4 regions of the Streptomyces sp. NPDC006335 genome follow, and region 1 is predicted to be linked to each of the others. Evidence: riboswitches for the same ligand, from Rfam matches in the RefSeq annotation. Region 1 holds a riboswitch; each other region holds the start of a gene.

Region 1 (7,622 bases):
CCCTGCTCGCCCAGGGCGCCTCGCAGCCCGCGCTCTACACCCTGGTCATCACCGGGTGCCTGCTCGCGATCCTTCCCCTGATCGGGCTCTTCCTGGTGATCCAGCGGTTCTGGTCGCTGGACCTGATGAGCGGCTCGGTCAAGGCCTGAGGCCCCGGGCTCCCCTTCACGAACGTCTCCGAACGAGGAACATGACCACCAGCGCGAACGGACGCCGCAAGCCACCGACCATCCACGACGTGGCCAGGGAGGCGGGCGTCTCGCGGGGCACCGTCTCCCGCTTCCTGAACGGCGGCCACTACGTCTCGCCCGCCGCGCGGCGGTCCGTGGAGGCCGCCATCAAGAAGACCGGGTACGTGGTCAACCGGCATGCCCGCAGCCTCAGTACGGGCCGGTCGGACTCGGTGGCGTTCCTGCTGACCGAGCCGCAGGAGAAGTTCTTCGAGGACCCCAACTTCAACATCCTGCTGCGGGGCTGCACCGAGCGGCTCGCCCAGCACGACATCCCGCTGCTGCTGATGCTGGCCGAGAGCGACGACGACCGGCGCCGGCTGACCCGGTACATCACTTCGGGTCACGTCGACGGGGTGCTGCTGCTGTCCAACCACAGCGGTGACCCGGTGGCGGCCGAACTGCACGACGCCGGGATCCCGTTGGTGGTCTGCGGCAAGCCGATCGGGCGGGGCACCAAGGTGAGTTACGTGGCCGCCGCCGACCGGGAGGGTGCGCAGGACATGGTCCGCCATCTCCTCGCGGGCGGCCGCCGGCGCGTCGGCATGGTCACCGGGCCGCTGGACATGCCGGGTGGCCCCGACCGGCTGGCCGGGTACCGGGACGTGCTCGCCGAGGCGGGCCTGCCCTACGACCCGGCGCTCGTCGTCGAGGGCGACTTCCGGCGCAGCGGCGGCGAACGGGCGGCCCGCCGCCTGCTGGCCCAGGCCCCGGACATGGACGCGGTGTTCGTCGCCTCGGACCTGATGGCCCTGGGGGTCGTGGGCGTCCTCCAGCAGGCCGGGCGCTCGGTCCCGGACGACATCGCCGTCGGCGGCTTCGACGACTCCCCGGCGGCCACCGCGATCACCCCCGCCCTCACCACCATGCGCCAGCCCTTCGACCGCATCAGCGCAGAGATGGTCCGCATGCTCCTCGCCCAGATCGCGGGCGAGGACACGGCAGGCGTGATCCTCCCCACCGAACTGGTGGTCCGGGACTCGGCGTAGCGCTCCGTGGGCCGCGCCGGAAGACGGTCAGGGACTCCACGGGCAGCCCCGGAAGACGGCCGCGCCACGGCACCGTTCGCGGACCGCTCGCCCGCCGCGGGGATCGGGGCCAGTGGGTCGACGGCCCGAGTGAATTTCCACCAACTGGTGGTCCGGGACTCGGCGTAGCGCTCCGCGGGCCGCGCCGGAAGACGGTCAGGGACTCCGCGGGCAGCCCCGGAAGACGGCCGCGCCACGGCACCGTTCGCGGACCGCTCGCCCGCCGGGGGGATCAGGGCCAGTGGGGTCGACGGCCCGAGTGAGCTTCCACCGAACCGGGGGTCCGCGACTCGGCGTGACCGCTCCGCGGGACGCGCCGAGAGGTCGCCCGGGCCGGACCGTGTCGGACGACGGATCGTGTCGGCGCCTTCGTGCAAGGCGCCGCCCGCCGCGCCGGCGCCGATCGGGCACGTGCAGCGGCCGCGCCACCGGGGTGGCGCTTCGGCGATGATCGCCTGCACACCGCTCATGAGGCCGCCCGCGCCGGCGCCCCGGACCGCGCGGAAGGCGAGCAACTGGCCCATGGTCGCGGCCCGTCCGGCGAGTACCGGGCCGGCCACGAAGACGATGACCCCGCCCCGCCCGCCGACGGCGCCCGCGCCCCGGAACCGGAACTGCCGTCAACGGATGTGAAAGCAGCAGCCGTCCGGTTCGCGTCGAGTCGCAGGGGCCAACCATCCGTATTCTCTGATCATGGCCGCCTCCCCCGCATATTCACTCGTCGCCACCGACCTGGACGGCACGCTGCTGCGCGCCGACGACACGCTCTCCGACCGGTCGTTGGCCGCGCTCGCGCGGGTGGCCGCCGGTGGGGCCCGGCATCTCGTGGTGACGGGACGGCCGGCGCCGAGAGTGCGGCCGCTGCTCGACGACCTCGGCAGCACGGGGCTCGCGGTGTGCGGACAGGGCGCGCAGGTGTACGACGCCGGCGCGGACCGTCTGCTCTGGTCGGTGACCCTGGACCGGGAGCTGGCCGAGACCGCGCTCGGCAAGATCGAGGCCGAGGTCGGGCAGGTGTACGCGGCCGTGGACCAGGACGGTGTCGACGGGCTCACGCTCATCGAGCCGGGCTATCTGATGCCCCATCCGACCCTGCCCGCCGTGCGGGTCGACCGACGCGACGACCTGTGGTGCGAGCCGATCAGCAAGGTGCTGCTGCGCCACCCCTACCTGTCCGACGACGAGTTGGCGGTCACGGCACGGTCGGTGGTGGGCTCACTGGCGACGGTCACCATGTCGGGGCCCGGGACCGTCGAACTCCAGCCATGCGGCGTCACCAAGGCGACCGGCCTCGCGCTGGCCGCCGAACACCTGGGCCTGGGGCCCGAGGTGACGATCGCGTTCGGGGACATGCCCAACGACATCCCCATGTTCGACTGGGCGGCCCGCGGGGTGGCGATGGCCAACGCCCACCCCGAACTCAAGGCCGTGGCCGACGAGGTGACCCTGTCGAACGAGGACGACGGCATCGCCGTCGTCCTCGAAGGACTTTTCGCGCGGGGGTAGTTCCTAGTACGCGCCGAACACGTTGTCGATGGACCCGTACCGCTGGGCCGCGTAGTTGCAGGCCGCGGTGATGTTCGCCACCGGGTCGTACGGGTCCCACGAGGTGTTGGCCACGTGGTACGCGTTGAAGGTCGGGTCGATCACCTGGAGCAGGCCCTTGGAGGGCGTGCCGGCGGCCGCGTTGGAGTCCCAGAGGTTGATGGCGTAGGGGTTGCCGGAGGACTCGCGGATGACGTTGCGGTAGATCCCGTCGTAGGAACCGGGGATCCCGTGCTCCGCCATGACGGCGAGGGAGGCCCGGATCCAGCCGTCGAGGGTGTTGGGGTAGCCCAGCGTGGTCGCGGTCTGAAGGGGCGGGGTGGCCGCGGACGCGCTGGTCGCGCCGAGGAGCGGGAGGGCGAGGACGGCGGCTCCGGTGCCGACGACGGCGAGCCTGCGGGCGAGACGGCTGGTGCGGGTGCGGCGGTGCTGAGCGGCAGCGGGCATGGCGAAGTTCCTCTCCGTCGCCTGCGAGGTGAGCTGTCGGGTTCGGGCGGGAGATGCCCGGCCACGCCCACGAAAGGCGTGACTTCACCCCAAGCCGTACCGGTATGTCCGAAGACGACCGTTCCGGCGACTTACCTGGTTCCCCCGCTCCTGCCGTGGTTCTCGGTGGGTGTACGGGCGGTGGCAGGATTCGGCGTCCGCCCGACAGGCCGGGAACGTATGCGAGAGCACATGTCCGGAACAAGTGGCGAATTCACATGGCGTGCCTATTGACCTTGGTAAGAGGCATTTGGGGTGCTTGATCCTTTGCGTTCGCCAAGCCTCAACTCGCGCGCGGGAAAAGGCGGATCGATGGATTCCGGAAAGCCGCCGATCCGTACGCCTGAGTGGGCCAAGTCACAGCCGAGCGCAAGAGGTGTAAAACGGTCAAGAAGGCTCAACTCATGTTCAACCGGCCGTTCGTGGGATCCGCTTCTCCCACGTCCGGTGGAAGACCACCTCGCCGCCGTCGGTGCACACGACCTCGTCGGAGGTGACGAAGTCCGTGCCGTCACAGGTGATCTCCGAACGGGTCCGGACGGTCGCGTCCCAGGCGAGCTCGGGGCGGTGCAGCCGGACCGACCAGTCCGAGCGGATGCGGGCGGACAGGGGGTCCTTCTCGTCGATCGTGTACGTCTCCAGCACGTCCTCGGCGCACTCCAGCCCGTCGGGGTACACGCGCGTGCCGCCGTACCGGGGGTCGACCTCCAGACGCCACTCGCCCTTGGCCACGTCACGGACGACCAGCCGCTCGGGGCGGGGTTCGTCCAGGGTGGCGGGGCTCCATCCATCAGCGGCCACGGCGCGGTCGACCCCGAGCGGCCCGGACTGCTCCGGCTCCTCGAAGGCGATGTCCGAGTCCGCCTCACGCGCGCGTACCGGCAGTTCGAGGAAGCTCCCCGCAGGCTCCAGGGTGAAGCCCGCCTGCGACCCGGGCTGCGGCCAGACCCACGGCCAGTACGCCGAGGAGACGGCGAGCCGGATGCGGTGGCCGGGCGGGAAGGCGTGCCCGGCGCCGTTCAGCTCGAAGGCCAGCTCCTGGGTGGCCCCCGGCTCCCAGGGCACCGCCCGGTCCGGCCCGTGACGGGCCGACAGATTCAGCACGCCCCGCGTGACGAGCGTCGACGACCCGTCCGGGGCGACATCGCAGAGGCGGGCGACCACCTGCCCGCGCGACACCTCCGAGGTCACCCGGAGCCGCACCCGCGGCCGCCCCAGCACCCAGGTCTCCTCACCCACCGCGAACTCGAAGCAGGCCGAACGGGCGTCCTCCTCCCGCTGGTCCGGCGGCAGGTCGGCGTCGTTGCCGGAAGGAACGAAACGGCCGGCGTCCACGCCCGTGTGCTGTGGGGAGCGGACCAGGACGGGGGCGCCCTGGAGGCCGTACGCCACCGTCGTCACGTGCGGGGAGGGCCAGGCCGGCTCGCCGACCCAGCGGCCGGGCAGGGTGTCGTGGACCGTGGCCGGGGGGTGGGAGTCGCTGACGTACGCCCTCAGGAGGGGTTCGCGCATGACGCCGGTGTCGACGCCCTTGAGGTGCTGGTCCCACCAGCGCAGGGTCTCCTGGAGGAAGCCGATCGCCGGGCCGGGCGGCAGGCCGCGGTCCGGGTACTGGTGGGACCAAGGGCCGACGATCCCCCGCACGCGGTCGGCCGGGAGGTTCTCGACCAGCCGCAGGACCGTGTCGCGGTACGGGTCGTGCCAGCCGCCCACCGCGAGGACGGCCGCGCCGATCGTGCCGTGGCCCTCGCGGACGCTGCCGTGCCGCCAGTAGTCGTCGCGCGTCTGGTGGTCGAGCCAGGTGTGGAGGAACGGGGCGACGGCTTCCAGCCGCGTCAGCCACATCTCCCGCCAGGCGTCGCCGAGATGGAGCGGATCGGGCGGGAGGCAGGCGGAGGCGAGCATCGTCGCGGCCCAGGCGTGCATGCCCACCGCGAGGACGGATCCTCCCGTGTAGTGCGCGTCGTTGTCGTAGCGGTCGTCGGTGGCGCAGACGGTGACGACCGCCTTGAGCGGTTCGGGTGCGAGGGCCGCGATCCGGAGGGAGTCGAAGCCGCCCCCGGCGATGCCGAACATGCCGACCCGGCCGTCGCACCAGGGCTGCGCGGCCAGCCAGTGGACGACCTCGACCCCGTCGGCGATCTCGGTCGCCGAGTGCGCGTCGCCCGGCACGCCCCCGCTGTTGCCGTGCCCGCGCACGTCGACGCGGACGGAGGCGTAGCCGTGGCCCGCGTACCAGGGGTGGCGCTGCCGGTCGCGGGGCGCGGTCCGGTCGCTGAGGCGGTCCGGCAGGTATTCGAGGATCGCGGGTACCGGTTCCTGGGTGAGGGGCCGCCACACGCGTGCGTACAGGAGCGTCCCGTCCGGAAGCGGGACACGGACGTCCTCGTGGGCCGTCTCGTAGGGGAAGGACGTAGCGATGCGCATCGGTGGGGTCCCGTCGGTCTCAGTGCACCTGGTGCGTGCTGCGGCGCGGCCGGGGCGCGGCGGCCGCGATCTCGGCTCCGGTTCGGGACACGGGCGGCTACTTCCCTACAAGTCGATAGATATCCATCCTTTTCAGGTGATCAAAAACATACCGGTCGTGATCCGATACCGCCTGGCATGGACGGGGCGGGCGCTAGCGGTGATCCAAAGGTGACCGGATACGCTGACTTGAGTGATGGCAGCGACCTATCGACATTTCGCGTAACCGCCAGTAGACACCAGCAGACAGGAGACCCCTCGTGACCGTCGTCGGGCCGTTCGGGCTGAGCGTGCGGGACCAGGCTCTGGAAGCCGATGTCCAGGCCGGATTGGCGGCTGTCGAGGAGGGACTGCTCGAGGCCACCAAGAGCGAGGTCCCCTTCATCACGGAAGCCGCCCAGCACCTGGTGCGGGCGGGCGGAAAGCGGTTCCGGCCGCTGCTCGTGATGCTCGCCGCCCAGTTCGGGGACCGCTACGCGCCGGGCGTCGTGCCGTCCGCCGTGGTCGTGGAGCTGACCCACCTCGCGACGCTGTACCACGACGACGTCATGGACGAGGCCGAGGTCAGGCGGGGTGTGGACAGCGCCAACACCCGCTGGGGCAACTCGGTGGCCGTCCTGACCGGTGACTTCCTGTTCGCGCGCGCCTCGCACATCCTGGCCGACCTCGGGCCGGAGGCGGTCCGGGTGCAGGCGGAGGCGTTCGAGCGCCTGGTCACCGGCCAGATCCTGGAGACGGCCGGGCCGCAGGACGGCCGGGACCCGGTCGAGCACTACCTGGACGTGCTCGGCGGCAAGACGGGCTCGCTGGTCGCGGTCTCGTGCCGCTTCGGGGCGATGATGTCGGGCGCCGACGAGACGGTCGTGGACGTCCTGACCCAGTACGGCGAGCGCCTCGGCGTCGCCTTCCAGCTCGCCGACGACGTCCTGGACATCGCCTCCGACTCCCACGAGTCCGGCAAGACACCGGGCACGGACCTGCGCGAGGGCATCCCGACCCTGCCGGTCCTGCGGCTGCGGGAGCGGGCCGCCCGGCTGGGGCTGGCCGAGGACGTCGCCCTGTGCGAGCTGCTCGACTCCGACCTCACGGACGACGCCCGGCACGCGGAGGCGCTGGCCGCGCTGCGTGCGCACCCGGCGCTGGAGCAGGCCCGCCGGGACACCGTGCGCTACGCGGAGGAGGCTCGCGCGGCCCTGGCCCCGCTGCGGGAGTGCGACGCGAAGGCGGCGCTGATGGAGCTGTGCGACGCGGTGGTCCACCGCGCCGGCTAGCGACCCGGCCAGTGACATGCGTCACTGCTCAGGCCGTCGTAGTCGTCAGAGCCCCGCTCGTCGCCGGTGGTGTCCCCTACGGGTCGTAGGGGGCGCCCGCATGTCGTGTCATACCCCAGGTGTACGCGGAGTTGGCCCCGAGGGCTGACGCATGCTCATGGCCGATTTGGTCAGATGGACACCACAGAAAACACCACTCCTCACCGATTCGGGTGAGAATGGCGGCTACGGGGTGGACGCACGGGAGTTGACAGCCGCCGCCGACGACGGAGGTAAGGCACACATGGCACCGTACGAATCCGACGACAGCGCGACCGCCGCGGACGCCGAAGAGCTGCGTTCCGCGCGCCGACGCAAGGCCGCGCGGTACATCGTGCCGGCCACGGTGGTGGGAGTCGCGGCGGCGACCATCGGGCTCGTCCCGGCACTCGCCGACTCCGGCGACCCCGACCTGCCGAAGATCAGCGCACAGGAACTCATCGAGAAGATCGCCGCGTCGGACGTGCAGCAGCTGTCCGGCACCGTGAAGATCACCACGGATCTCGGCCTGCCGGACCTCGGCGGCCTGGAGAGCTCGCTCGGCTCCGCCGCCGGGC
Region 2 (7,622 bases), on a different contig from region 1:
AGGCCCAGTTGGAGCGCGAGTGGCTGGACCGGCTCGGCACCGTCGCGGGCCGCGCCGACGAACTGTGCCGCTACGCCGTCCTGTTCGGCGACCCGCAGCTCGCCCTGACCGCCGTGCAGCGCGTCCTGGAGGTGAGCGCCGAGGAGGTCCAGGCGGTCGCCAAGGCCAGGCTGCGCCCCGACAACCGCGCGGTGCTCGTCTACGAGCCCACCGCCCCGGCCGAGATCGCCGACAGCGCCGAGGACGCCGCCGAGGACCCGCAGGCCGCGGCGACCGTAGAAGCCAGCGACGACAACGAGGAGGCGGCCAAGTGAGCGAGCTCGCCGCGATGGAGTTCCACCCGCAGCCGCAGGCGGGCGAGCCCAAGGTCTGGGCCTTCCCCGCCCCCGAGCGAGGGACGCTCGACAACGGCCTGACCCTGCTGCGCTGTCACCGCCCCGGCCAGCAGGTCGTCGCCGTCGAGGTGCTCCTGGACGCGCCCCTGGACGCCGAACCGGCCGGCCTGGACGGCGTCGCCACGATCATGGCGCGCGCCTTCTCCGAGGGCACCGACAAGCACTCCGCCGAGGAGTTCGCCGCCGAGCTGGAGCGCTGCGGAGCCACCCTCGACGCGCACGCCGACCACCCGGGCGTCCGTCTCAGCCTCGAAGTGCCCGCCTCCCGCCTCGCCAAGGCGCTCGGTCTGCTGGCCGACGCGCTCAGGGCGCCCGCGTTCGCGGACAGCGAGGTCGAGCGCCTGGTCCGCAACCGCCTCGACGAGATCCCGCACGAGCTGGCCAACCCGTCCCGCCGCGCCGCCAAGGAGCTCTCCAAGGAGCTGTTCCCGGCGGACTCGCGCATGTCGCGCCCGCGCCAGGGCACCGAGGAGACGGTCGAGAACATCGACTCCGCGGCCGTACGCACCTTCTACGAGAAGCACGTGCGCCCCGCCACCGCGACCGCCGTGGTCGTCGGCGACCTCACCGACATCGACCTGGACGCGCTGCTCGCCGACACCCTCGGCTCCTGGACCGGCTCCACGGCGCAGCCCCGCCCCGTGCCGCCGGTGGCCGCCGACGACACCGGCCGGGTCGTCATCGTGGACCGTCCCGGCGCCGTCCAGACGCAGCTCCTGATCGGCCGCATCGGCGCCGACCGGCACGCACGCGTGTGGCCCGCGCAGGTGCTCGGCACGTACTGCCTCGGCGGCACCCTCACCTCCCGCCTGGACCGCGTCCTGCGCGAGGAGAAGGGCTACACCTACGGCGTACGGTCGTTCGGCCAGGTCCTCAGGTCCGCGCCGGACGGCTCGGGCGCCGCGATGCTCGCCATCAGCGGCTCGGTGGACACCCCCAACACCGGTCCCGCGCTGGACGACCTGTGGAAGGTGCTGCGCACGCTCGCCGAGGGCGGTCTCACCGACGCGGAGCGCGATGTCGCCGTGCAGAACCTCGTCGGTGTGGCGCCGCTCAAGTACGAGACCGCCGCGGCCGTCGCGAGCACGCTGGCCGACCAGGTCGAGCAGCACCTGCCCGACGACTACCAGGCGACCCTGTACCGGCAGCTCGCCGCGACCGGCACCGTGGAGGCCACCGCGGCCGTCGTGAACGCCTTCCCGGTGGACCGGCTGGTGACGATCCTGGTCGGCGACGCCGCCGCCATCAAGGAGCCCGTCGAGGCCCTCGGCATCGGCGAAGTCAAGGTCGTGACGGCCGAGTAGAGGAAGCGTGACCGAGGGGCCCTGGTGACGGAAGCGTCGCCAGGACCCCTACGACACCCAGGACTCTTAGATGTCCGAATTGGGCAGGAGGTTGCCTGTCTGCCCTGTGGGATGCGCTACAAAAACCCTGATCGGTTTGGGGATTGAAAGTTGCCCCGCTTAGCGTCCTCTGGGCTGTCCGTCAGGCACCGAGCCGCGCCCGCGGCACCGGACAGTCATCGCCGAGTCCCCGCATGGCGCGAGCCAGGGGAGCCGGGGACCCACCACACGTCCCTGGGGTGAATCGGACGCCCGCGCACCGCGAGGGGGTCCGTAGGAGACCTTCCTGCTCCGAACCCGTCAGCTAACCCGGTAGGCGAGAAGGAAGGAAAGGACCAGCCACCACATGGCGTTCACCTGCGCCACCGGGAAGCACCGTCGTCCCAGCCGCATGAAGCGCACCACCGCCCGCGCCGCGGGCGTCGCCGCCCTCGCCACCACCGGCGTCATCGGCACCATCGCCACCCCGGCCCTCGCCGCCGAGAACTCCGTCGAGCAGACCGGCCTCATGCCCGCCGTCTCCGTCGGCACGGACTCCCTCGCGGCCCAGCTCGACGCCCAGGCCGAGGCCCAGGCGCAGGCCGCCGCGCAGAAGAAGGCGGCCGCCGAGGCCAAGCGCAAGGCCGAGGCGCGCGCCAAGGAGATACGCGAGGCCAAGGAGCGTGCCGCCCGCGAGGCCGAGCGCAAGCGCCTCAACGCCTTCGTCGCCCCGATCTCCGGCTCCTACATCTCCACCGGCTACAAGAGCGGCGGCTCCATCTGGTCCTCCGGCAGCCACACCGGTGTCGACTTCCACGCCGCCAGCGGCACCTCCGTCCACGCGGTGGGCCGCGGCACGGTCGTCGAGGCCGGCTGGGGCGGGTCGTACGGCAACAACATCGTGATCCGGATGGCCGACGGCACGTACACCCAGTACGGCCACCTGTCGTCCATCGGCGTCTCGGTCGGCCAGTCCGTCACCCCCGGCCAGCAGATCGGGCTGTCCGGCGCGACCGGCAACGTCACCGGACCGCACCTGCACTTCGAGGCGCGGACCACCCCCGAGTACGGCTCGGACATCGACCCCGTCGCCTACCTGCGCTCGCACGGCGTCAGCGTCTGACACCCCTGCGCGAGACCTCCGCGCGATCTCCGCGAGACCCCGGCTCCCCGAGCCGGGGTTTCGTCGTTTCCAAGGCCCCGTTGTCCAAAAAATATCCCTGGATTCCGGTCCGCCGTCGGAAATTCCCGCTGATTGCAATAGAGTCACTGAACACACGTCAATCGGCGACGTTTCACGGGGATTAAGACGGAGGTCGGACATGCGTATTCCGGCGCACTCGGTATGCACGGCGATCCGGGACGACATCGTCGCCGGTGTCCACGAGCGCGGGAGCCGGCTCACCGAGGAACTGCTCGCCCGCCGCTACGGCGTCTCCCGCGTCCCCGTCCGCGAGGCGCTGCGCACGCTGGAGGCCGAGGGCTTCGTGGTGACGCGGCGGCACGCGGGCGCGTGCGTGGCCGAACCGACCGAGCAGGAGGGCGCCGACCTCCTGGAGATGCGCATGCTGCTCGAACCGCTCGGCGCCTCCCGGGCCGCCCAGCGGCGCACCGAGGCCCATCTGAAGGTGCTGCGCGGCCTGGTCAGGCTGGGCCAGGAGCGGGCCAGGCGGGGCAACAGCGACGATCTGCGCTCGCTGGGAGGCTGGTTCCACGAGACGCTCGCACAGGCCTCCGGCAGCCCCGCGCTGACCTCGATGCTGACCCAGCTGCGGCACAAGATCGCCTGGATGTACGTCGTGGACGCGCCCGCCGACCCCGTGGAGTCCTGGGCGGAGCACGGCGCGATCGTGGACGCGGTGGCGCGCGGGGACGGCGAACGCGCGCGGGCGATCACGGCGCTGCACACCGAGCGCTCGGGCGCGGCGCACCGGCTGCGGTTCACCTCCGGAGGGGACCGCGCGGACCGTGTGAGGACCTCGCAACATCCTGTAAACGTGACGGGCTCGCGGCATTAACACGGGCACCGTATACAAAGAGAGAGTAATTCGCGGGGCGCTATTTACGCTGCCCTTGAATGGGAAAAGCGAAGGGCCCGCCCGATAATTCGGACGAGCCCCTCGGTGCTTTTCAGGACGCCGTGCTCAGACGGTTTCGGGGAGCTCCTCGAGTCCCTCGGCGACCAGCTTCGCGAGCCGGTCGAGGGCCGCGTCCGCGCCCTCGGCGTCGGAGGCGAGGACGATCTCCTCGCCGCCCTGGGCGCCCAGGCCGAGCACGGCCAGCATGGAGGCCGCGTTGACGGGGTTGCCGTCGGCCTTGGCGATCGTCACGGGGATGCCTGCGGCCGTGGCGGCCCGGACGAAGATGGAAGCGGGGCGGGCGTGGAGGCCCTCGGCCCAGCCGACGTTGACGCGGCGCTCAGCCATGTGATGCTGCCCTTCGGTGTTCAGGGTTGTCTAGACCAGTTTCCCACACGTGAAGCGTCTCCGGAGAGGGCCTGGAGCCCTCCCGGGGTGAGACGTCGGACCGCGGCCTCGGCCCGACTTGCGTCCTTGTGCGTTCTCGCGCGTTCTCCACAGACTGCCTCGCGCCGTTGTCGTACGCGAGCCGTACTCTGGGGCCCATGCAGAGCGCGTCGGACCGGCACGAGTACCCCGCCCACTGGGAGGCCGACGTAGTGCTGCGCGACGGCGGCACCGCGCGCATCAGGCCCATCACCGTCGACGACGCCGATCGCCTGGTCAGCTTCTACGAGCAGGTCTCGGACGAGTCGAAGTACTACCGCTTCTTCGCGCCCTACCCACGCCTGTCCGCCAAGGACGTCCACCGCTTCACGCACCACGACTTTGTGGACCGGGTGGGACTCGCCGCCACCATCGGCGGCGAGTTCATCGCCACCGTACGCTACGACCGCATCGGTGCCGACGGGATGCCCGCCTCCGCCCCCGCCGACGAGGCCGAGGTCGCCTTCCTCGTGCAGGACGCCCACCAGGGGCGCGGTGTGGCCTCCGCCCTCCTCGAACACATCGGGGCCGTCGCCCGCGAGCGCGGCATCCGGCGCTTCGCCGCCGAGGTGCTGCCCGCCAACGTCAAGATGATCAAGGTGTTCACCGACGCCGGCTACACCCAGAAGCGCAGCTTCGAGGACGGCGTCGTACGCCTGGAGTTCGACCTGGAGCCCACCGACCGCTCGCTCGCCGTGCAGTACGCGCGCGAGCAGCGCGCCGAGTCGCGGTCCGTGCAGCGGCTGCTCACCCCCGGCTCCGTCGCCGTCGTGGGCGTCGGACGCACCCCCGGCGGTGTCGGCCGCGGCGTACTCGGCAACATCCGGGACTACGGCTTCAACGGCCGCCTGTACGCCGTGAACAAGGCGTTCCCCGAGGAGCGGAAGGAACTCGACGGCATCCCCGCGCACCGCTCGGTGCGGGACATCGACGGCCCCGTCGACCTCGCGGTCGTCGCCGTGCCGGCCGAGCAGGTCCCCGAGGTCGTCGCCGAGTGCGGGGCCCACGGCGTACAGGGGCTCGTCGTGCTGTCCGCCGGGTACGCCGAGAGCGGCCCCGAAGGACGCGAGCGCCAACGCGAACTCGTACGGCACGCACGCGCGTACGGCATGCGCATCATCGGCCCGAACGCCTTCGGCATCATCAACACCAACCCGGACGTCCGGCTCAACGCCTCACTGGCCCCCGAGACCCCCCGCCCCGGCCGGATCGGCCTGTTCGCCCAGTCCGGCGCCATCGGCATCGCCCTGCTCTCCCGGCTGCACCGGCGCGGCGGCGGCGTCACCGGCGTGACCGGCGTCTCCACCTTCGTCTCCTCCGGCAACCGCGCCGACGTCTCCGGCAACGACGTCCTCCAGTACTGGTACGACGACCCGGACACCGACGTCGTCCTCATGTACCTGGAGTCCATCGGCAACCCCCGCAAGTTCACCCGCCTCGCCCGGCGTACGGCGGCGGCCAAGCCCCTGGTCGTCGTGCAGGGCTCGGGCACCGCCCCGCAGGGCCACGCCGTCCGCGCCACGCGCCTGCCGCACGCCACGGTGTCGGCGCTGCTCCGGCAGGCCGGCGTGATCCGCGTCGACACCATCACCGAACTCGTCGACACCGGCCTCCTGCTGGCCCGCCAGCCGCTGCCCACCGGACCCAGGGTGGCGATCCTCGGCAACTCCGAGTCGCTCGGCCTGCTCACCTACGACGCCTGCGTGGCCGAGGGACTCAAGCCGTCGACCCCGCTGGACCTGACGACGGCCGCCGCACCGGAGGACTTCCACGCGGCCCTCGCGCGCGCGTTGGCCGACGACTCCTACGACGCGGTGATCGTGACGGCCATCCCCGCGGTCGGCGAGGGATCAGCCGGCGACGCCGCCCTCGCCGAGGCGCTCAGGTCCGCGGCGGAACAGGTCCCCGGCAAGCCGGTCCTGGTGGTCCATGTCGAGCTGGGCGGCCTCGCGGAGGCCCTGTCGGCGGCGGCCAGCACCGCGCCCCAGGCCACCGCCGGCCCGCCGAAGATCCGTGCCGACCACCCGTTCCGCGCACTCGACCGGCTGCGCGCCACACCGGCCCCGGCGGAACCATCCGCCCCCGGCACCGGCGACCGCCTGATCCCCGCCTACCCGGCCGCCGAGCGCGCGGTGCGGGCGCTGGCCGATGTCGTGCAGTACGCCCAGTGGCGCCGGGAGGCCGCCGAGCCAGGCAAGGTGCCCGAGTACGAGAACATCGACGAGAAGGGCGCCGCCGCCCTGATCGACGGCCTGCTCACGCGCGGGCAGGGCCTCACCCTGGGCACCGAGGAGACCTGCGAGCTGCTCGCCACGTACGGCATCCAGGTCCACCGCGCCCTGCCCGCCGCCACCGCCGACGCCGCGGTCCAGGCAGCCTCCACCCTCGGCTACCCGGTCGCCCTCAAGGCCACCGCCCCGCACCTGCGCCACCGCGCCGACCTCGGCGGCGTACGCCTCGACCTCGCGGACGAGGAGCAGTTGCGGCGGGCGTACGCCGAGCTGACCGAGCTGTTCGGCACCCCCGACGAGCTGCGGCCCGTGGTGCAGGGGATGGCACCGCGCGGGGTGGACACGGTGATCCGGGCCGTCATCGACCCCGCAGCGGGCGCCGTGCTGTCCTTCGGGCTGGCCGGAGCCGCCTCGCAGTTGCTCGACGACACCGCGCACCGGCTGATCCCGGTCACCGACCGGGAGGCGACGAGCCTGATCCGCTCGATCCGGACCGCGCCGCTCCTCTTCGGCTGGCGCGGCTCCACCCCGGTCGACACACCCGCGCTGGAGGAACTCCTGCTGCGGGTGTCCCGGCTGGTCGACGACCACCCCGAGGTCGTCGCGGTCACCCTGGAGCCGGTCGTCGTCGCCCCGCGCGGCCTGAGCGTCCTCGGCGCCTCCGTGCGGCTCGCGCCGCCGCCCGCCCGCGACGACCTCGGCCCGCGGACGCTTCCCGCGTACTGAGCGGCGGCGAGCGGTGCCTCGCAGTCAGCGCGCCACCGTAGGATGGACGTCATGGCCAAGACCAGTACGACGACCCAGGGGCTGCGTGCGGCGATCGAGCGCAGCGGCTACTACCCGGCCCTCGTGGCCGAGGCGGTGGAGGCCGCCGTGGGCGGCGAGCCCATCCGGTCGTACCTGGTCCACCAGGAGACGACGTTCGACCAGAACGAGGTGCGGCGGCACGTGACCGTGCTCGTCCTCACCGGCAACCGCTTCATCGTGAGCCACACCGACGAGCAGGCCGCGGACAGCACGTCCCCGACGCCGTACGCCACCACCTCCACGGAGTCCGTGAAGCTCGGCCGGATCTCGTCGGTCGTGGTCAGCCGGGTCGTCGCGAACCCGGAGCAGTACCAGCCGGGCACCCTGCCCCGCGAGGTCGTGCTGACGATCGGCTGGGGCGCG
Region 3 (7,622 bases), on a different contig from region 1:
GCAGTACAAGCAGGCCATCGCCAAGACCGGCACCCTCACCCGTGACGTCCTGCACGGCATGGTCCTCGACCGGGTACTGCACCGGGCGGCCGCCGACGCGGGCGTGACCGTGACCCGCAAGGAGGTCCAGGAGCTGCGGTCCGGCCTGGAGGAGCAGGCGGGCGGCGCCAAGGGCCTCAAGACCGCCTGGCTCCAGCAGTACGGCATCGCCCCCGAACGCCTCGACGAGAACCTCCGCCTCCAGCTGGAGGCCCAGAAACTCGCCGGAAAGCTCGGCACCGACACCAGCGACCCCGCCTTCTGGAACGCCCTGAGCAAGGCGTCCAAGCAACTCGACGTCGACCTCAACCCGCGCTACGGCACCTGGGACGTCACGAAGAGCACCCGCGTCGACGCGAAGACCCCGTGGGTACGTGAGGTCACGGCGACGGGGAGCGAGCAGAGCGCTTAGCGAAACGGGACGGGACCTCCGGGAGGGCGGGAGGGCCGGCAGGGGTCGGGGGCTCGCAGAGGTCGCGGGGGTCGCCGGGCTCGCAGGGGTCGCGGGATGGGGACGGTCCGTGGGATGGGGACGGTCCGCAGGGCGGCTCGCAGAACGGTCCTTTTCGCGGGCGGATGATCGTACGATCACTCCGCCGTCCCCCGCCTGTGGACAACCTGATCGCCCCGTCGGCACCGTGCGTTAGCTTCGAACTGTGAACGCAACCGGCTTCGAGCCCGCCCCCGACCAGGACCCCGACACGGCGTCCGCCCCCGGCCGCATCGTCCTGCTCACCACCAGCCACCGCGTCGCCCCCGGCCTGCTGTCCTGGCCCGCCTGGCAGGCGCTGCAAGCCGCCGACCGTGTCCTGTGCGCGGACGGCGCCCACCCCCAGCTCCCCTATCTCCGGGAGGCCGGGATCGCGGTCGACGAGACGTCCCCGACCGCGGAGGAACTGGTCGCGGCGTGCGCGGGCGGACACACGGTGGTTGTCGTGGCCACGGGCGAGGGCGAGCCGGCCCTCACGGACGGCCTGGCCCGCCTCGCCGGATCCGGACGCCTGCGGATGCCCGAGCTGGAACTGCTCCCCGCCTCCTACGACCTGCCCGGCGCCCGCCTCCTCGACCTCGTCCAAGTCATGGACCGCATCCGCAGAGAGTGCCCCTGGTCCTCCCAGCAGACCCACAAGGGCCTCGCCAAGTACGGCATCGAGGAAGCGTACGAACTCGTCGAGGCCATCGAGGAGGGCGACCGCGACGAACTGCGCGAGGAACTCGGGGACGTCCTGCTCCAGGTCATATTCCACGCCAGGATCGCCGAGGAGGACCCGGAGGCCCCCTTCTCCGTCGACGACGTCGCCGGCGGCATCGTCGCCAAGCTCATCCACCGCCACCCCCACGTCTTCGGGGACGAAACAGCCGACACCCCCGAAGAGGTCAAGGCCCACTGGCTGCGCACCAAGGCGATAGAGAAACAGCGCACCTCGGTGACCGAAGGCATCCCCCTGGGCCAGCCCGGCCTCGCCCTCGCGGCCAAGCTGGCGTCCCGCGTGCGGACGGCGGGCCTGGACGTCCCCCTCCCGGACACCGAGGGCATCGGCTACGAACTCCTCGCCCTGGCCACCCGCGCCGAGGCGGAGGGCGTCGACCCGGAGGCGGCACTGAGAGCTGCCGCACGGGTGTATCGGGATGCGATTCGGGAGGTGGAGGGGTGAGGGGGTGAGGGGTTGCGGTAGCGCCGGTTGGGTGGGGGAGGGGCCTGGCGGTGGGAGGAGGGAGGGCCCTCGGCACGTGACGGAAACGGCCCCGAGAACACCCCCCACCCCGCCCGATAACGTCAAGGAGTGACCGACCACCCCTCACCCACCCCCGCCACTCCGCCCCCCGCCCCCGCCACTCCGCCCCCCACCTCCGCCACTCCGCCCCCCACCTCCGCCACTGCGCCCCCCACCCCCCTCACTCCCCCCACCTCCACCCCCACTGCAACCCCCACCCCCCCACCTCCCCACCTCTTCACCTGGGAGTTCGCCACCAACCCCTACCCCGCCTACGCCTGGCTCCGGGAGCACGCGCCCGTGCACAGGACGCGGTTGCCCAGTGGGGTGGAGGCATGGCTGGTCACCCGCTACGCCGATGCCAAGCAGGCCCTCGCCGACCAGCGGCTCAGCAAGAACCCGGCGCATCACGACGAGCCGGCGCACGCCAAGGGGAAGACCGGTATCCCGGGGGAGCGCAAGGCGGAGCTGATGACGCATCTGCTGAACATCGACCCGCCGGACCACACCAGGCTCCGACGGCTGGTCAGCAAGGCGTTCACGCCGAGGAGGGTCGCCGAGTTCGCGCCCCGGGTGCAGGAGTTGACGGACGGTCTCATCGACGGGTTCGCGGCCACCGGCACGGCTGACCTCATTCACGATTTCGCGTTCCCGCTCCCCATCTACGCGATCTGCGACCTGCTCGGCGTCCCCCGGGAGGACCAGGACGACTTCCGGGACTGGGCGGGCATGATGATCCGGCACGGCGGCGGGCCGCGGGGCGGGGTCGCCCGGTCCGTGAAGAAGATGCGCGGCTATCTCGCCGACCTCATCCACCGGAAGCGGGAGGCGCTGCCCGACGAGCCGACCCCCGGCGAGGACCTCATCTCCGGGCTCATCCGCGCCTTTGACCACGGTGAGCATCTCACCGAGAACGAGGCCGCGGCCATGGCCTTCATCCTGCTCTTCGCGGGTTTCGAGACCACCGTCAATCTGATCGGCAACGGGGTCTACGCCCTGCTCACGCACCCCGAGCAGCGGAACCGGTTGCAGGAGTCCCTGGCCGGCGGGGAGAGGGCTCTCCTGGAGACCGGAGTGGAGGAGCTTCTCCGTTACGACGGCCCGGTCGAACTGGCCACCTGGCGGTTCGCCACCGAACCCCTGCGGATCGGCGGGCAGGACATCGCGGCCGGGGACCCGGTGCTCGTCGTACTCGCGGCCGCGGACCGGGATCCGGAGCGGTTCGCCGACCCGGATGTGCTCGATCTGTCCCGCCGTGACAATCAGCACCTCGGTTACGGCCACGGCATCCACTACTGCCTCGGTGCCCCGCTCGCCCGCCTGGAGGGCCAGACCGCGCTCGCCACTCTCCTCACCCGGCTCCCGGACCTCCAACTCGCGGTGGATTCGGCTGATTTGCGCTGGCGTGGAGGGCTCATCATGCGTGGACTGCGCACTTTGCCCGTGGAGTTCACGCCCGTCCGGTAATCGACCGAGGGGTCCGGCCTATCCCGGCGGGGTGCCGCGTAAACATGACGCGCCCTCAAGTCTGTGATCTTCACGTGATCTACGCGGCATTAACTTGTGACAAGTGATCGAATCCCTATACGTTCACGGACCAGCGCGGCCCCGTACCACCCGCCGCGCCGGTACTTGCTGTCTCGGGAAAGGTCCCTCCATGCTCTCCGGGAACGGTCGTCACCGTCGCCCCCGTCAGGCTCCGGCCCTCCTCGTGGCGGCCGGTGTGACGGGATCCGCCATCGCGATCCCACTGCTCGGGGCGACCGGCGCGAGCGCCGCCACCGGCACCACGTGGGACCGGGTCGCGGAGTGCGAGAGCGGTGGCTCCTGGAGCGCCAACGACGGCAACGGCTACTACGGCGGCCTCCAGATGTCCCAGGAGAACTGGGAGAAGTACGGCGGCCTCGAATACGCCGAGACGGCGGACCTGGCCAGCCGCAACCAGCAGATAGCCGTGGCCGAGAAGCTCCTCGCGGACCAGGGCATCGCCGCCTGGCCGACCTGTGGACTGCTCGGCGGTCTCAGCAAGGACTCCAGCTCGGCCGACGTCGACACGGGCGTGGGGAGCGACACCCCCTCTGCCTCGCCGTCCGGATCGTCCGGATCGTCCGGTTCCTCGAACTCGTCGGGCTCCGAGGAGTCTTCCGGGCTGCTCGACGCGCTGGACGGTTCGTCCGCGACGCCCTCGCCGTCGGGTACTCCCTCCAGCGGCGACAGTCCCGCCAAGTCGGACAAAAAGAACTCTTCGGAGTCCGAGAGCTCCGTGAAGGATGACGCCCAGCCCTCCGACAGCTCGCCCGTAGTGAGTCCAGAAGAGGATGAAGCGGACAAGTCGTGGCAGGAGGGCAGCTCTTCGGCCCTCGTCGACGTCGGCGCCCTCGGCTCCGGCAAGCACCGCGGCGACAGTGCCGAGGAGAATGTGACCAAGAGCGCAGCCTCCTCCTCGGCCGGCCGTCACGCCGCCCGCACCTACACGGTCCGGGAGGGTGACTCCCTCGTCTCCATCGCCGACTCCCTTGGCCTCGACGGCGGATGGCGTGCCCTCTACGCCGAGAACAAGGACCGCATCGGAGCTGACCCGAGCAACATCGTCGCCGGTCAGACGCTCGACACAGGGGCTGAATAGGGTCGAAAAGACCTGAAAAACAGCGGGAGTTCACGTCACACTTCGCACCGAATGTCCACTTTGGTGAAAGTGTGGGATGAGTCTCAGAAGCCCTGATCGTCTTTGAAATTCCGCCGAGCGCGTGTCTACGGTCGTGACCGCTCGGCAACCCGAGCCCCGTCTGTCGCAACGCCGAATCCTGCCAGCGGCCGTACGGGAACAGTCGTCGCGTCAAGCGCCGTAGGCAGGAGCGGGGGACCCAAGGTAAGTGCCGGGCCCAGCAGTTCACGCTGGACCGGCTTGGGGTTAAGTCGCGCACCGCGAGGTGTGCGACCGGGCAACTCAACCGGCCCGAACCCGACAGCTCACCTCGCAGGCGTCGGTGAGGGGATCCACCATGCTGTTTTCCGGCAAGGGCAAGCACCGTCGTCCGTCCAAGGCCACCCGCGCCGCCGCGCTCGCCGGCGTCACCGGTGTCGCCATCGCCGCCCCGCTGATGGCGGCCGGCAGCGCCTCCGCCGCCACCGCCTCCGAGTGGGACGCCGTGGCCCAGTGCGAGTCCGGCGGCAACTGGTCCATCAACACCGGCAACGGCTACTACGGCGGCCTGCAGTTCTCCGCCTCCACCTGGGCCGCGTACGGCGGCACGCAGTACGCCGCGCAGGCCAACCAGGCCAGCAAGTCCCAGCAGATCGCCGTGGCCGAGAAGGTCCTCGCCTCCCAGGGCAAGGGTGCCTGGCCGGTCTGCGGCAAGGGGCTGTCCAGCGCCGGCTACAGCGGCGGCTCGTCCTCCTCCAGCTCGAACTCCAGCTCCTCGAACTCGGGCACCAGCACGCGCTCGACCGACGAGCAGAGCGCCTCCCGCTCGAACGACCGCCCGGCGGCCAAGAAGACCGTCACCACCCCGACCGGCAAGAAGGTCAAGAAGGGCGATGGCGAGTACAAGGTCGTCAAGGGTGACACCCTCAGCTCGATCGCCGAGAAGCACAAGGTCAAGGGCGGCTGGCAGAAGCTGTTCGAGCTGAACAAGGACATCATCGACGACGCCGACTTCATCTTCCCGGGTCAGCAGCTGCACCTGAAGTAAGAGACCTGGCTGAACCACAGGGCCCTCACAGCCGTGTCCTCCAGGATGAAGGCCTCGTGAGGGTCACCCCCCGTCCCCCACGGGCTCCCCGCTCCGGTGCGTGTTCCCCCGTACGCACCGGGGCGGGGTTTTTTCATGCCCCGGCGCCGACCGGTCTTTGTTCAGTTCAGAAACAATTTACTCTCGGTTCTGTCCAGGGGGCGGTCCACACGGTGGCCGATCCCCCGGAGCCGGTTAGGCTCGGACTCGCAGAACCCACCGCGGTCCCGGCGGACCGTGTCACATCCCAAGAAGGAGATGCTCGTGCCGTCCATCGACGTCGTCGTAGCCCGGGAAATCCTGGACTCCCGAGGCAACCCCACGGTCGAGGTCGAGGTCGGCCTCGACGACGGCAGCACCGGTCGTGCCGCCGTCCCCTCCGGCGCCTCCACGGGCGCCTTCGAGGCCATCGAGCTGCGCGACGGTGACCCGAACCGCTACCAGGGCAAGGGTGTCGAGAAGGCGGTCCTCGCCGTCATCGAGCAGATCGGCCCGGAGCTCGTCGGCTACGACGCCACCGAGCAGCGCCTGATCGACCAGGCGATGTTCGACCTGGACGCCACCGACAACAAGGGCTCGCTCGGCGCCAACGCCATCCTCGGCGTCTCCCTGGCCGTCGCCCACGCCGCCTCCGAGGCCAGCGACCTCCCGCTCTTCCGCTACCTGGGCGGCCCGAACGCGCACCTGCTGCCGGTGCCGATGATGAACATCCTGAACGGCGGCTCGCACGCCGACTCCAACGTGGACATCCAGGAGTTCATGATCGCCCCGATCGGCGCGGAGTCCTTCTCCGAGGCGCTGCGCTGGGGCACCGAGGTCTACCACACCCTCAAGAAGGTCCTGAAGAGCAAGGGCCTGTCCACCGGCCTCGGCGACGAGGGCGGCTTCGCGCCGAACCTCGAGTCCAACCGCGCCGCCCTGGACCTCATCCTCGAGGCGATCAAGGAAGCCGGTTACATCCCCGGCGAGCAGGTCGCCCTGGCGCTCGACGTCGCCGCCTCCGAGTTCTACAAGGACGGCAAGTACCAGTTCGAGGGCAAGGACCGCTCGGCCGCCGAGATGACGGAGTACTACGAGGAGCTCGTGGCGGCCTACCCGCTCGTCTCCATCGAGGACCCGCTGTTCGAGGACGACTGGGCCGGCTGGAAGGTCCTCACCGACAAGCTCGGCGACAAGGTCCAGATCGTCGGCGACGACCTGTTCGTCACCAACCCGGAGCGCCTGGCCCGCGGCATCGAGGACGGCGCCGCCAACGCGCTGCTCGTCAAGGTGAACCAGATCGGCTCGCTCACCGAGACCCTCGACGCCGTCGAGCTCGCCCAGCGCAGCGGCTTCAAGTGCATGATGTCCCACCGCTCGGGCGAGACCGAGGACGTCACCATCGCCGACCTGGCCGTCGCCACCAACTGCGGCCAGATCAAGACCGGCGCCCCGGCCCGTTCCGAGCGCGTCGCCAAGTACAACCAGCTGCTGCGCATCGAGGAGATCCTCGACGACGCCGCGGTGTACGCCGGCCGCAGCGCCTTCCCGCGCTTCAAGGGCTGACACACCGGCTGGCCCTTCCGGGGTCAAGCCTTAGCCAGTCGTACGTACGTCCCCGTACCGGTCCCGTACCGTGTGCGGGGACGTACGCACGTAGAAGGGGAGGCGGAGAGCCGATGGCCGTGAAGGACCGGGACCGTTTCTCCACCACGACCAGGATCAGGCTGCTCGGCGAGCAGACCGCGGCCCGTGTCTACCGGTCCCAGACCAGACGGCAGGCCCGCCGCTCCCGGCTGACCGGCCGGGCCGCGCTGCTCGCCCTCGTGCTGTGCACGCTGGTGGTGGCGCTGGCGTACCCGATAAGGCAGTACGTCTCCCAGCGCGCCGAGATCGCCGATCTCCAGCGGGAGAAGGCGCGGGCCGCCGAGCGGGTCGAGAAGCTGCGCGACCTCAAGGCGCGCTGGCAGGACGACGCGTACGCGGAGCAGCAGATCCGGCAGCGGCTGCACTATGTGATGCCGGGGGAGACGGGGTTCATCGTCGTCGACCCGGACGCGGCGAAGCAGTCCCGCAGCGACCTGAGCGCGGCCGACCGCCCCTGGTACGCGAACGTCTGGGACGGGGTCGACAAGTCCGACGCCTCCGACCAGTGAGA
Region 4 (7,622 bases), on a different contig from region 1:
CGCCCCGACGGGCCAGGCCAAGGGCTGGCGCCTGTGGATCGAGGGCTGGGCGGTGGCCCTGCGCGAGCCGGCGCTCCAGGAGGTCACCCGCGACCTCGACAGGCGCTGGAAGGCGGCGCTCACGGAGGTGATCGCCGAGGGCGTGGCCGCGGGCGAGTTCCACTGCCCGGACCCGGAGGCCACCGCCCTGCGCCTGACCGCCCTGCTGGACGGCCTGGCCGTCCAGCTGACGTCCTACGCGGGCGCGGTGGCCAGGTACCGGGCCCAGGAGTGGGTGGACGAGGCCCTGGCGCGCGAACTCGGGCTGGACGGCACGAGTTCGGTCTAGCGGCGGAGCGTGGTCGGGCCGCCCCGAGGGACGACCCGGCCGCGCGCGCCGGCCGAGACCGGCCCGGCACCCGGCGCACCAGCACCAGCACCAGCACCAGCACCAGCACCGCGCACGGCTCAAGCCACCGGAGCGATCCGCGACTTGATGTCGTCCGGCGACAGCACGCCCTTGGCCGTCACATGGTCCCCGGAGGACTCCCCCCGCAGCCGGCGCCCGATCCACGGCACCAGGAACTCACGCGCCCAGTGCACATCGTCCCGCCGCACGTCCAGCGGCCCGCGAGGGGGTAGCGGCGGCCAGGGCTGGTCCGGGTCCGCCGGCACCTCCAGTCCCAGCACCTGTCCCGCACGGAGGGCCACACGCGTGTGGCCCTCGGGAGACAGGTGCAGCCGGTCGCTGTCCCAGGCCCGCCGGTCCTGGATGGTCTTCAGGGACCACAGGTCGAGCACCGGGCACCCGTACCGGTCGGCGACGGCCCGCACATGTCCGTTGTACGTGGCGATCTTGCCGCGCAGATGCTTGAGCACGGGCACACCACGGGTGTCGAAGCCGGTCGTGACCATGACCGTGCCGCACGCCTGCGTGAGCCGGGCGATCGCCCGCTCGAAGCGTTCGGCGACCTCGTCGGGGTCGGTGCCGGGCCGGATGATGTCGTTGCCGCCCGCACAGAACGACACCAGGTCCGGTGCCATGTCGACGGCCTGCGGAAGCTGGTCCTCGACGATCTGGTCCAGGAGCTTCCCGCGTACGGCGAGATTGCTGTACCTGAAGTCGCCCTCGGGCCGCCGGTCCGCGAGGAGTACCGCGAACCGGTCGGCCCAGCCGACGAACGCCCCGTCGGGGCCGGGGTCGCCGACGCCCTCGGTGAAGCTGTCCCCCACCGCCACGTACGACCCGATCACTGAGCTGCTGTCATTCTTCGAATCGTCTGCCACAGCCGTTCATGATTCACCTTCGAATGTGACCTACGCGACCGTAGGCAGGGCTTGACGGGCGGTGAGATAAGCCACTCCTAAAGTGTTGGCCAAACTAGGAATAGGCCTTTCATCAGTGATGTTGACGCTGCGACCGCCACACCCCGAAGTCCCGGATCCGGAAGTGGCTCCAGGTGGTCCGGAAGGCGAAGTGCCCGCTCGTGTAGGGCTGCGGGTCGGTGTAGTCGAAGACGAGCCGCCCGTTGTTCCACCACTGCACCGCGGCGCCGTCGGAGACGATCCGCACCCGGTTCGGCTCGTTCGCGACCAGCAGCGGCTCGGTGTAGTCGCGGACGAGGGGCCGCACGCCGGGTTCTCCGACATAGCGGCGCAGCCGTGTCGTGGTGTTGTAGTTGGCGCCGTAGCCGGAGTAGTACGTCTTCAGGTAGTCGTACTCCGCCAGCGCCCCGTTCCGGGGCGTGGCGAAGAGGTCGTCGGGGGACCGGACGTCGACCGCGTTCCAGAAGTTGTTCAGGTCGGACACCCGGTCGTTGACCCCGCCCGCGGACACGGGCGTGGCGGTGTACTCCAGGACGTACGGCCCTTCGAGCGGCTGCCGGAACCAGATCGTCGCACCGGCCGGCACGTCGACCTCCAGGACCCCGCGCCGTGCGGTGACCGTGCCGCCCTGCTCCAGTTCGACGGCCCAACGGCCCAGACCGTGGCGGAAGTCGTCGTGAGCGACGAGGCGGCGGTGGCGGGGGGAGGCGCTCGCGGTGGCCGCGGGGGCGAGGGCGCCCAGGGCGGCGCCGGCGGCGAGAGCCCCGAAGGCTCTGCGCGTGGTCGTCATGGGGGACGGTTCCTTCCGGGAAGGGGATGAACTCCGAAGCCGTTAGAAAGCGCTTGCACAGCAACGGAGTTCACTCTGCCGCGCCCCTCCCCCACCTGTCGACGCCTCGGGCGCGCCTGCCACAAGAACGCCACGAAGTGACCATGCGGGCGCCGACAAGCACGGTCGGCCTCCCGCTCCTGAAAAGACTCCGGAAGGCTTCTGAAGCCCTTCTGAAGACTTCTCAGGCTTCTGAAGGCTTCTCAAAAGGCTTCTGTGGGCTTCTCAAGGCTTCCGAGAAAACACCGAAGGCCGGACCCGGGGATCGGGGTCCGGCCTTCGGTGGCACAGGGAGGCATCGTCAGCCGACGGCGACGCCCTTCGAGCGGAGGTAGGCGACCGGGTCCACGTCGGAGCCGTAGTCCGGCGTGGTGCGGATCTCGAAGTGCAGGTGCGGGCCGGTCACATTGCCGGTTGCGCCGGAGAGGCCGATCTGCTGGCCCTCGGTCACGGTCTGACCGGCCGACACGGAGAGCTGGGACAGGTGGGCGTACTGGGCGTAGTAGCCGTCGTTCAGCTTGATGACGACCTGGTTGCCGTAGGCGCCGCCCCAGCCCGCGGAGACGACCGTGCCCGCGGCCACGGCCTTGAGGGAGGTGCCGGTCGGGACGACGAAGTCGACGCCGGTGTGGTAGCCGCTGGACCACATGCTGCCCGCGACGCGGTACCCGGTGCCGACGGTGGCGCCGCTGACCGGGAGGGTGTAGCCGCTGGAGCCGGCGGTGTCGGAGCTCTGGGTGGCGGTCGCCGGCTTCGAGGACGACTTCTTCGACTCCGTCTTCTCGGCCTTCGCCGAGGACGGCGCCGAGGACTGGGTCTTCGCCGTGCTCGCCTTGGCCTTCTTGCCGATCGTGAGCTTCAGACCCGGGTGGATCAACGACGGGTCGTCGCCGACGACCTCACGGTTGTCGGCGTAGAGCTTCTTCCAGCCACCGCTGACGTGCTGTTCGTCGGCGATCTTCGAGAGATAGTCGCCGACCCGCACCGAATAGGTGCGTACGGTCGGGGTCTTCGCGGAGTTCTTCTTCGCAGCCGTCTTTTCAGCGGACTTCTCGGCGGACTTCTGCGTGACCGGAAGCGACTGAACCGCTTTTTCCGACACGGACTGGGAAGTGGCGGCGTGCGCGCCGGTGGCCCCCATGAGCGGGAGGGCGAGCGCGGCACCCCCGGTTCCGGCGACGGCGATCGAGCGGGTGAAGCGCTGGGACTTCGGACGGCGGTGCTTACCCTTCGCGGGCATGGCGAATTCCTCTCCGGCGCCTGCGAGGTGAGCTGTCGGGTGCGAGCTGGAGATGCCCGGCCGCGCCGAGACGCGACTTAACCCCAAGCCTGTTCCGGGAACCGAAACAGGCGTTGATACCTGTGGGTCCCCCGCTCCTGCCGTGCACGGGTGAGTGAGTGTGGGGAATCCGTTCGGCGGCAGGATTGGGCGTCCGACCGGATCGGTGGCGAACGTAAACGAGCAAGACGCAAAGGGACAAGTGAGAGGTTGCGCGGGTATGCGTTTTTGTTGATCCCTAATGAGAATTGCCGGTCACGCTGCGTGAATCGGACGCCCTTCCCCCACACAAATCCCCTTGCCAAACCTGCGAATTACGTGAACATGACGGGCGACACACGGTCACGGGTATGACGCTCCTCACGTCACGAATTCACAGGAACCCTCATCTTGGGCGGAGTTGGAAGGAAGCCATTAATTCGGACAGAAGCCCTAGATGCGACGCAGGCGGATAACCGTGGCATCGAAGTCGCCGCGCAAGCCGGTACGAAGTCCGTGATGCAGCAGTACGCCCCCTCGGTGCACTTCGCCCGTTTCACGGCATTCGTACGTTGCTGTCGGGTCAAGTCCGCGCAGCCGCAGCGAGGGGACCGACTCGCCGTACTTCTGCGCCTGGAGCCAGGCGAGAACGACGGTCTCGTCCCCGAGGACGTACTGCACCGCGCTCAGCCCACCCCGCGGAGGCCGCAGCCGGTAGAGGTCGCCGCGCTGCACCACGGGGCGGATCTCCTTGTAGAGGTTCACCCACCGACCGGCTTCGGCCAGCTCCTCCTCGGTCCACTCCGCGAGGTCGCCGCCGACTCCGAGCACGCCGGCCATCGCGCTCACGAACCGGAACCGAAGAGAACTCACCCGGTCGTTGAGCTGGGTGTTGGGACTGTCGGTGACCCAGGCGGCCATCACCCGCGCGGGATGGATCTGGCTGAAGCCGTGCTGGATGGCGAGCCGGTCGAGCGGGTCGGTGTTGTCCGAGGTCCACACCTGGTCGGTACGGCTCAGCACCCCGAGGTCGATCCGGCCACCGCCCCCGGAGCAGGACTCGAAGGCCACACCCGGGTGAGCCGCCCGCAACCGGTCCAGGAGGGCGTAGAAGCCGCGCACATGGTCGACCCACAGGCGCTGCGGGTAGGGCTCACCGGGCCAGCCCGCGTCCGTGAAGCAGCGGTTGAAGTCCCACTTCACATAGTCGATCGGGGCCGAGGAGAGCAAAGTGTCGAGCTGCTCCCACAAGTACTCCTGGACGTCCTCGCGCGCGAGGTTCAGCACGAGCTGGTTGCGGAACTCCGTCCGCTTTCGCCCTGTCTGGTACTGCACCCAGTCCGGGTGGGCGCGGTACAGCTCGCTGTCCGGGTTGATCATCTCCGGCTCGACCCAGATGCCGAACTGCATGCCGAGCGCGCGCACGTAGTCGGCGAGCGGCTTGAGGCCGGACGGGAAGCGGTCGGGGTTGGGCGTCCAGTCGCCGAGCCCGGCCCGGTCGCTGGTCCGGGCGCCGAACCAGCCGTCGTCCACCACGAACAGCTCGACACCGATGGCCGCGGCCCGCCGGGCGAGGGTGCCCTGCTGCTCCTCGGAGATGTCGAAGTTGGTGGCCTCCCAGGAGTTGAACAGCACGGGCCTGTCCTGGTCCGCGTCCGGGATGACGTACGCCCGCTGGTAGGCGTGCCAGGCGCGGCTCGCGCCGCCGTAGCCGCCGTCGCTCCAGAGACCGGCGAAGAGGGGGGTCGTGAAGGACTCCCCGGCCGCCAGCAGGAGCAGACCCGAGTCGTCGTATCCGGCGCCGCCGGTGATCTGCACACGCGCGTCGGGCAGTTGCGCCACGGCGATCCGCCAGGAACCCGACCAGCCGAGGGCGACGCCGTAGACCTCGCCCCGCTCCTCGGTGGCGTCGGTGTCGAGCGCGACCCACGGCAGGTGCTGGTGCCCGGTGTGGCCGCGGCGGCTGCCGACGACCTTCTCGCCGTACGTGAGGGGGGTCCGCGTGAGCAGGGACTCGGCGGCCCAGCGGCCGTGCAGCTGGGAAAGCCGCCAGCCGTCCTCGCGGTCGGGCAGGGTCCAGGTGGCGGAGTCGGCGCGCAGCAGCTCGACCGGGGCCGGGCCCTGGTTGTCCAGGGTCACCCAGCGCTCCAGGACGTCGTCGCGCATCCGGTAGTGCAGCGTGATGATCAGCCCGCCGTCGCGGAACCGCAGCCGCAGTTCGTCGTCATCGGTGTCGTAGGCCTCGAAGATCCACTCGGTACCGCGCCGCTCGTCGGTGCGCACGGACAGGGCGGGGCGCGTGAAGCGGGGGCCACCCTCGACGGGGTATTCCTCGCGTCCGTCGAGCGGGGCCTCGAAGGGCCAGTACTCGGGCAGCGGGCGGACGGCGAGGGCCTCGGCGTCGGCCAGGGCGATCCTCGCCCCCCAGTGCAGGTGCAGCAGCTCGTCCTCGGCGGTGAGGTGCAGGGCGTAACTGCTGGCCGGCCCGGACAGAATCCACGTACGGCCGTTCTCGGCGATCTCCAGCATGGTGCTTCCTCACAGATCCGAACAGGTGCCAACAGGTGCACTCAGGCCCCAACATCATCAATGGCCGACAGCCCTGGCTGCAACGGCTGTGGACAAGTCATTGCCGCCCCTGTGGACAACTTCATTGCCCCAGGAACCCATGTCGTATCGTCGAGAACGTGCCCCGTCGACGAGCCGCGTCGGCGGAGCCCGGCTGGGAGGAGCCCCCGTGACGCAGCAGATCCCGTCGACCGAACCCGAACTGGCAGGTGTTCGCAACTTCCGTGACGTGGGCGGACTGCCGACGGCGGACGGACGGCGGGTGCGGTACGGAGTGCTGTTCCGCAGCGGTCACCTCGCGCACGCGACCGAGGACGACGCCGCCTTCCTGGCCTCCCTGGGCCTGCACACGATCTTCGACTTCCGCAACTCGGCGGACCAGAAGCTGGAGGGCCCCGACGTCGACCTGCCGGGCGTCACCAATGTGAACCTGCCGCTGAGCGACCCGGCGGAGGGCACCTGGTTCTGGAAGATGGTCCGCGACGGCGACATAGAGCAGCTCCGTGAGCTCCTGGGTGACGGCAAGGCCGCGGAGCGCATGATCGGCTCCTACCGCACGATGGTCAAGGAGCGCACCGCCGAACACTCCCAGGTGCTGCGCTCGCTCGCCGAGGACAGCGTGCCCGCCCTCATGCACTGCGCGGCCGGCAAGGACCGCGCGGGTCTGTCCATCGCCGTGACCCTGCTCGCCCTGGGGGTGGAGCGCGAGGCGATCATCGCCGACTACCTGGAGTCGAACGCCAAGCACCGCCGCTACAAGGTCCGCCGCACCAGCGCCTCCGCCGACGCCTACTCCCCCGAGGTCATGGAGCTGCTCAGCCCTCTGTTCGAGGCGCGCGCCGAGTATCTGACGGCGGCCTTCGAGACCATCGAGGAGACGTGGGGCGGTGTTGAGGCGTATCTGGAAGAGGGCCTCGGCCTGACCCCCGAGATCCGTGAGCGGCTGCGGGAGCGCCTGCTCGACTGAACAGTACGGCCGCTACTGCCCGGCTCCCACCTCGAAGAGGAAGTAGATGAAGGCCGCGAAGACGTGGCCGACCGCCAGGTAGATGATCAGGCGCACCCACAGGGCGCGGGGGAACTTCTCCTCCATGTCGCTCATGACGTCTCTCCAGGGGTGGGGCCCAGGCACAGCGTGGCCGTGGGACTCTGCAAAAGGGTGTGGACGAACAGGAGCTCGACACCGTCGGGGTCCTGGGCGGCGATGCGGTGCGGGGTCAGCGAGTCGAAGTGCGCGCTGTCGCCCGGGCCGAGCCGGTGCGTGGTGTCCCCGAGGCGGAGCCGGAGCCGCCCCCTGAGGACGTACAGCCATTCCTCGCCGGGGTGCACGCGCACGATGTCACCCTGGGATCCGTGCGGCACCTGCACCCGCAGGGCCTGCATGCCACGGCCGGCCGCGCCCGCCTGGAAGTAGGTCCAGCCGCCCGCCTCGGTCGGTTCCATGTCGGCGGCGCGGACCACGGCGTCCCGGTCGGCGGCCGTCTCGCCGAGAAGTTCCGAGACCGTCGTACCGTAGATGCGGGCCAGCGCGAGCAGCATCGGCAGCGAGGGCTGGCGCTGACCGGTCTCGAGCCGGGAGAGATGGGCGGGCGACAGCCCCGCGGCCCCGGCCGCCGCCTCCAGGGTGAGGGAGGCGCGACGGCGCAGCGCGCGAAGCTGGGG

Evidence for each region. A riboswitch is a leader RNA that binds a small molecule or an ion and turns the genes downstream of it on or off. The one in region 1 is predicted to bind cyclic di-AMP.
Region 2: it holds a riboswitch for cyclic di-AMP, as region 1 does, so the genes downstream of both, ABZ098_RS29980 (M23 family metallopeptidase) here and ABZ098_RS06590 (transglycosylase SLT domain-containing protein) in region 1, are expected to answer to the same signal.
Region 3: it holds a riboswitch for cyclic di-AMP, as region 1 does, so the genes downstream of both, ABZ098_RS22045 (transglycosylase family protein) here and ABZ098_RS06590 (transglycosylase SLT domain-containing protein) in region 1, are expected to answer to the same signal.
Region 4: it holds a riboswitch for cyclic di-AMP, as region 1 does, so the genes downstream of both, ABZ098_RS14280 (peptidoglycan DD-metalloendopeptidase family protein) here and ABZ098_RS06590 (transglycosylase SLT domain-containing protein) in region 1, are expected to answer to the same signal.

Annotation. Positions count from the first base shown of each region.
Region 1 is NZ_JBEXQX010000002.1:155,907-163,528, forward strand. It holds gene ABZ098_RS06575 (carbohydrate ABC transporter permease) at 1-149, shown strand, start outside; gene ABZ098_RS06580 (LacI family DNA-binding transcriptional regulator) at 191-1,219, shown strand; gene ABZ098_RS06585 (HAD family hydrolase) at 1,952-2,764, shown strand; gene ABZ098_RS06590 (transglycosylase SLT domain-containing protein) at 2,768-3,250, opposite strand; cyclic di-AMP (ydaO/yuaA leader) riboswitch at 3,256-3,456, opposite strand; gene ABZ098_RS06595 (CocE/NonD family hydrolase) at 3,698-5,716, opposite strand; gene ABZ098_RS06600 (polyprenyl synthetase family protein) at 6,016-7,026, shown strand; gene ABZ098_RS06605 (sigma-E factor regulatory protein RseB domain-containing protein) at 7,310-7,622, shown strand, end outside.
Region 2 is NZ_JBEXQX010000012.1:227,252-234,873, forward strand. It holds gene ABZ098_RS29970 (pitrilysin family protein) at 1-314, shown strand, start outside; gene ABZ098_RS29975 (pitrilysin family protein) at 311-1,699, shown strand; cyclic di-AMP (ydaO/yuaA leader) riboswitch at 1,909-2,071, shown strand; gene ABZ098_RS29980 (M23 family metallopeptidase) at 2,085-2,840, shown strand; gene ABZ098_RS29985 (GntR family transcriptional regulator) at 3,040-3,735, shown strand; gene ABZ098_RS29990 (HPr family phosphocarrier protein) at 3,862-4,143, opposite strand; gene ABZ098_RS29995 (GNAT family N-acetyltransferase) at 4,341-7,178, shown strand; gene ABZ098_RS30000 (DUF5998 family protein) at 7,221-7,622, shown strand, end outside.
Region 3 is NZ_JBEXQX010000007.1:306,898-314,519, forward strand. It holds gene ABZ098_RS22025 (SurA N-terminal domain-containing protein) at 1-451, shown strand, start outside; gene ABZ098_RS22030 (nucleoside triphosphate pyrophosphohydrolase) at 696-1,694, shown strand; gene ABZ098_RS22035 (cytochrome P450) at 1,824-3,221, shown strand; gene ABZ098_RS22040 (transglycosylase family protein) at 3,412-4,380, shown strand; cyclic di-AMP (ydaO/yuaA leader) riboswitch at 4,586-4,753, shown strand; gene ABZ098_RS22045 (transglycosylase family protein) at 4,757-5,446, shown strand; gene eno (phosphopyruvate hydratase) at 5,744-7,030, shown strand; gene ABZ098_RS22055 (septum formation initiator family protein) at 7,144-7,620, shown strand.
Region 4 is NZ_JBEXQX010000004.1:97,608-105,229, reverse strand. It holds gene ABZ098_RS14295 (TetR/AcrR family transcriptional regulator) at 1-328, shown strand, start outside; gene ABZ098_RS14290 (SGNH/GDSL hydrolase family protein) at 448-1,233, opposite strand; gene ABZ098_RS14285 (DUF6250 domain-containing protein) at 1,379-2,095, opposite strand; gene ABZ098_RS14280 (peptidoglycan DD-metalloendopeptidase family protein) at 2,436-3,374, opposite strand; cyclic di-AMP (ydaO/yuaA leader) riboswitch at 3,379-3,537, opposite strand; gene ABZ098_RS14275 (alpha-galactosidase) at 3,846-5,921, opposite strand; gene ABZ098_RS14270 (tyrosine-protein phosphatase) at 6,130-6,927, shown strand; gene ABZ098_RS14265 (DUF6126 family protein) at 6,940-7,062, opposite strand; gene ABZ098_RS14260 (XRE family transcriptional regulator) at 7,059-7,622, opposite strand, start outside.